DNA from 2 places in the Pseudoalteromonas sp. NSLLW218 genome. Region 2 is predicted to be linked to the other one. Evidence: predicted binding sites of a transcription regulator. Region 2 holds the regulator's gene; the other holds the start of a gene.
What was found. Region 2 encodes LexA, which represses DNA repair genes until DNA is damaged. Its sites were predicted from a motif close to TACTGTATNNNNATACAGTA; they were not measured.
Positions count from the first base shown of each region.

Region 1: the regulator LexA is predicted to act here: its motif matches at 1,161-1,180, upstream of dinB (DNA polymerase IV).

Region 1 is NZ_JADYWO010000001.1:430,975-433,186, forward strand. It holds gene I6E80_RS01955 (aldo/keto reductase) at 1-15, opposite strand, end outside; gene I6E80_RS01960 (thioesterase family protein) at 25-459, opposite strand; gene I6E80_RS01965 (hypothetical protein) at 628-804, shown strand; gene dinB (DNA polymerase IV) at 1,197-2,212, shown strand, end outside.
Region 2 is NZ_JADYWO010000014.1:35,775-37,986, forward strand. It holds gene I6E80_RS18140 (hypothetical protein) at 1-62, shown strand, start outside; gene I6E80_RS18145 (PaaI family thioesterase) at 63-503, opposite strand; gene lexA (transcriptional repressor LexA) at 671-1,288, shown strand; gene coxB (cytochrome c oxidase subunit II) at 1,771-2,212, shown strand, end outside.

The DNA of each region.
Region 1 (2,212 bases), on a different contig from region 2:
TGCGCTGTATTGCATGAGAATTCCTTATTGATCGTATTGAGAGTAGCTAACTAACGCTGATAAAAGAGGCTCTGCAATTGGTGCTTTTTGGCCTGTTTCAAAATCAAACATAACCACTTTTGAAGTGCCTGTTGTTGTTATAGCGTTTTGCGCGTGACTAAATACGGTGTAATTCATAACAAATCGATCTGTTTTTATATCAGAAATAGTAACGCCGACTGTAAGCGTATCTGGAAAAGTAACTGGGCGTTTATAACGAATGTTGTTTTCGCTTATTACCGGACCTACGCCATTAGAGCTTATTGTATCGAACAGATTTATTTTATTTAAGAAGTCGATTCGGGCTATTTCAAAGTAACGTAAATACACTACATTATTTACGTGTTGTAGTGCATCCATATCAGCCCACGCTACGGTGATGTCGGTATGGATAGGGTGCTGATCTTTAAACGTTTGCATTATTTATTGGCCCTTAATTTTAAAGTATTTAGATTATCAATATGGAGTTGTGAGCTCAAGGTAATTAATAGCATGTTTTTTTATAAGATGATTGTACCTATTTAATTTTAGGTCTACAGTTAAATTACACAGACAAACACAAACACAAAAACACACACAGAGGTATGTATGCACAATATAATTAATTGGTCTTTAGCTTGTTTGGTTTTTATAGCCTCATTTACCTGCTACGCAATGGGTAATGAATCTGGCGCTATTATTTTAATGTTAGCGGGGTTTTTCTTCGAAGTTATGTTTTGGTTACGTGGTCATAAAGAGCCAGAAGATAATAAGCACTTTTTTTAATCGCTAACTAGGGCCTGTTGACCTTTCAGGATTAAAATTTGTTCAATCTAGGGGCTATTTAATCGCGGCGCGAGGTTTGTGACCTAGTGGGCTCGATAACTGCTCCTGCGTTATTCTACTGACTTACATCCCTGTAAGAATAAGTAAAAACCGAGCAACAAAGAGTAAATTGCCCCTAGGCAGAACCCTTCGGGCAGCGTATGTTTGGCATTTGTGCTACGTTATCGCCTATTTATGGGGAATAACCACACTTCATAGGCTCTGCCTTGCCTAAATACCAAACATACTGCTGCAAATTTAACCTCGAAAGATAAACAGGCCCTAGGCTTGCTTATCACAAGTGATTACATAATAATGACTGTATAAATAAACAGTTGTGTTGTGTTGTGGTGATGAAGAAGTTTATTCACATAGACATGGATTGCTTTTACGCAGCAGTAGAAATGCGAGATAATCCTAAACTTGCATGTGTACCGCTTGCTATTGGAGGCAATAGCCGACGAGGCGTGCTCTCAACCGCTAACTATATAGCGAGAGAATATGGCGTACGATCGGCTATGTCGAACTATCATGCTAAACAATTATGCCCCGATTTAGTTATTGTTCCTGGGCGCATGGCTGTATACAAAGAAGCTTCAAATCAAATACGCGAAGTATTTAGCCGCTATACAGACTTAATAGAGCCTCTCTCCCTTGACGAAGCCTACCTAGATGTAACAGACAGCACCGCTTGTAAAGGCAGTGCTACACTAATTGCACAGCAAATAAGAGCCGATATTTACAGTGCCACAGGATTAACTGCATCAGCAGGAATTGCGCCTATTAAGTTCATTGCCAAAATAGCCAGCGACGAAAAAAAACCGAATGGTCAATTTGTCGTTTTGCCTCATGAGGTCGATGACTTTTTAGCGCAATTACCGCTGGGGAAAATTCCGGGGGTAGGTAAAGTAACGCTCGAAAAACTCAATTTAAAAGGCTTATATACCGGCAAAGATGTACGTGAAAAGGGCGTAAATTGGATGCAGCAACATGTAGGCAATTTTGGTGTATCGCTTTATCAAAAATGTGCAGGTGAGTATATTGGTAAAGTATCGACAGATCGCATAAGAAAATCGCTGAGTGTTGAACATACCTACGAATACAATAAAACAAGTTTGCAAGAGTGCTTAGATGAGCTGCCAAAATTGTTAGACGAATTAGTTTTAAGGCTTAATAAGCAACAATTACAAAACCGTATTAATAAACTGAGTGTTAAGGTGAAGTTTGCAAATTTTGTAGTAACCTCAGCCGACCAGGCATACCACGAACTAAACACTGAAATACTTGTTCAATTACTTACCAAGGCTTATCAAAGAGGTTTACAGCAGCCTGTTCGATTACTTGGCATAGGCGTTGGCATTAAAAGTGA
Region 2 (2,212 bases):
TACTACGTATATCTGCGATTGGTGCGGGTATGGAAATTACAATTTACCCAATCGAAAAGTAACTATCTTCGCTCTACGACTGCTGCGGTCATTTTAGATACGCAGCACAGCTCATTGCGGCTATTTGTAATTTTTATTTCCCATACTGAACTACGTTTACCGATATGAAATGCTCTTGCCGTGGCTGTTAAAGTGCCGTTACGAGACGCTTTTAAATGACTTGCGCTAATTTCCTGTCCCACGCAGTAAAATTTTGTAAAATCGACAACAAAGTTAGCTGCATAGCTGGCAACTGTTTCGGCAAGTACAACGTTAGCACCGCCGTGAACCATCCCCATTGGGTTATGATGCTCAGGAATTGCTGGCATTGTGGCAACCAAGTAATCATCGCCAATCTCTGTGATTTCTATCCCCATAGTTTTCATCAGCGTACCTTGACCATTTATACCTTCATCTAGCTGTTTGCAAAACTCTAAAGTAATAGGTTGATACCAAATACTCATAATGACTCCTTTGCTTTTTTTATCATTTATAAACTTAGTTTTAGTTATATCCCTAAAATGTACACAAGTGAAATTACTTTGGCTATTTTAAGGCTTAATTTAAATTTGCGATTTTTATTTAACTGTATATACTCACAGTTAAATGTACTGTATGGAAAACCAGTTGTATGCGACCATTAACGAACCGCCAAGCTCAAATACTCGAACTAATTAAAGTTTTTATTAAAGACACTGGTATGCCTCCTACACGTGCTGAAATAGCGCAAACATTAGGTTTTAAAAGTGCCAATGCTGCTGAAGAACATTTAAAAGCACTTGCTAAAAAAGGCGCCATTAAAATGAAGCCAGGTGCAAGCCGTGGTATTCAGTTAATTGAAGAAGAAGAGCCAGAACAATTAGGTTTACCGCTTATAGGGCGTGTTGCTGCTGGTTCACCTATTTTGGCGCAAGAGCACGTTGAAAGTCACTGCAAAATCGATCCATTAATGTTTAAACCGGCTGCAGATTTTTTACTACGCGTTAACGGTATGAGCATGAAAGATATTGGTATTATGGATGGTGATTTACTTGCTGTACATCGTACTCAAACCGCTGAAAACGGACAAGTTGTTGTTGCCCGCTTAGACGAAGACGTAACTGTAAAACGTCTTGAGAAAGCAGGTCGTAAAGTATTACTTCATGCTGAAAACGACGATTTTGAATCTATTGAAGTAGATCTTGAGAATGAGTCTTTTAATATTGAAGGCTTAGCCGTTGGCGTTATAAGAAACGCTGATTGGATGTGACTTTAAAAATAGCTTTTAAACAAGCAGTTTTATAAATGCGTACTAATTAGTACGCATTTTTGTTTTAAAATTCGTACTAAAATAGGGCGTAAACAGCCCACTGACTATTCAACCTGTAAACTTTTTTGCACTTATAATTTCCCCTCCAAATGCGTTAAACCCCTTTGTTTTTCTCATCTTTTGAACTTCCTGTTGCCTAGCTAGTTGCTGATTTTTTGTTAATTACCCAATTACAACCTGATTGTTTTTTATACTAAAACTTGCTTGTTGTTCATTTTTTAGCTAATTGTTAATGTGCTGAGCTAATAATAACTCACAGCTTTTTAGTTTTGAGAACACACAATATACACAAACACGTTGTTGGCGCAGCAAAACCAATCAATATTAAATGAGATTGGCTAAAAAAATAAAAATAACGAATTGGCGTTTAAGCCGTATGCCTCTTCGCTTTGCATTCGCAATAGCATCAAAGGAGCCACCACATGGGTAAACTGACCTCTACCTTGTGGCTTATATTATGTGTTTTTTCGCACCCAGTTTTGGCTAACAGCCAATACAATATGCGCAAAGGCGTAACCGATATAAGCAATAATGTATATCAGCTGCACATGACCATATTTATAATATGTTGTGTGATTGGGGTGATAGTGTTCGCAATTATGTTCTGGGCACTTATTCATCACCGTAAATCTAAAGGGGCTGTACCTGCCCAATTTCACGAAAGCACTAAAGTAGAAATACTTTGGACTGCAATTCCGTTTGTTATTTTAATTGCTATGGCAGTACCAGCTACTAAAACCCTAATTGCAATGGAAGATGCCAGCAAAGCTGATCTCACTATTAAAATTACAGGTTCACAATGGAAATGGCATTATGAATATATGGGCGAAGATGTAGAGTTCTACTCTATTTTATCTACCCCGC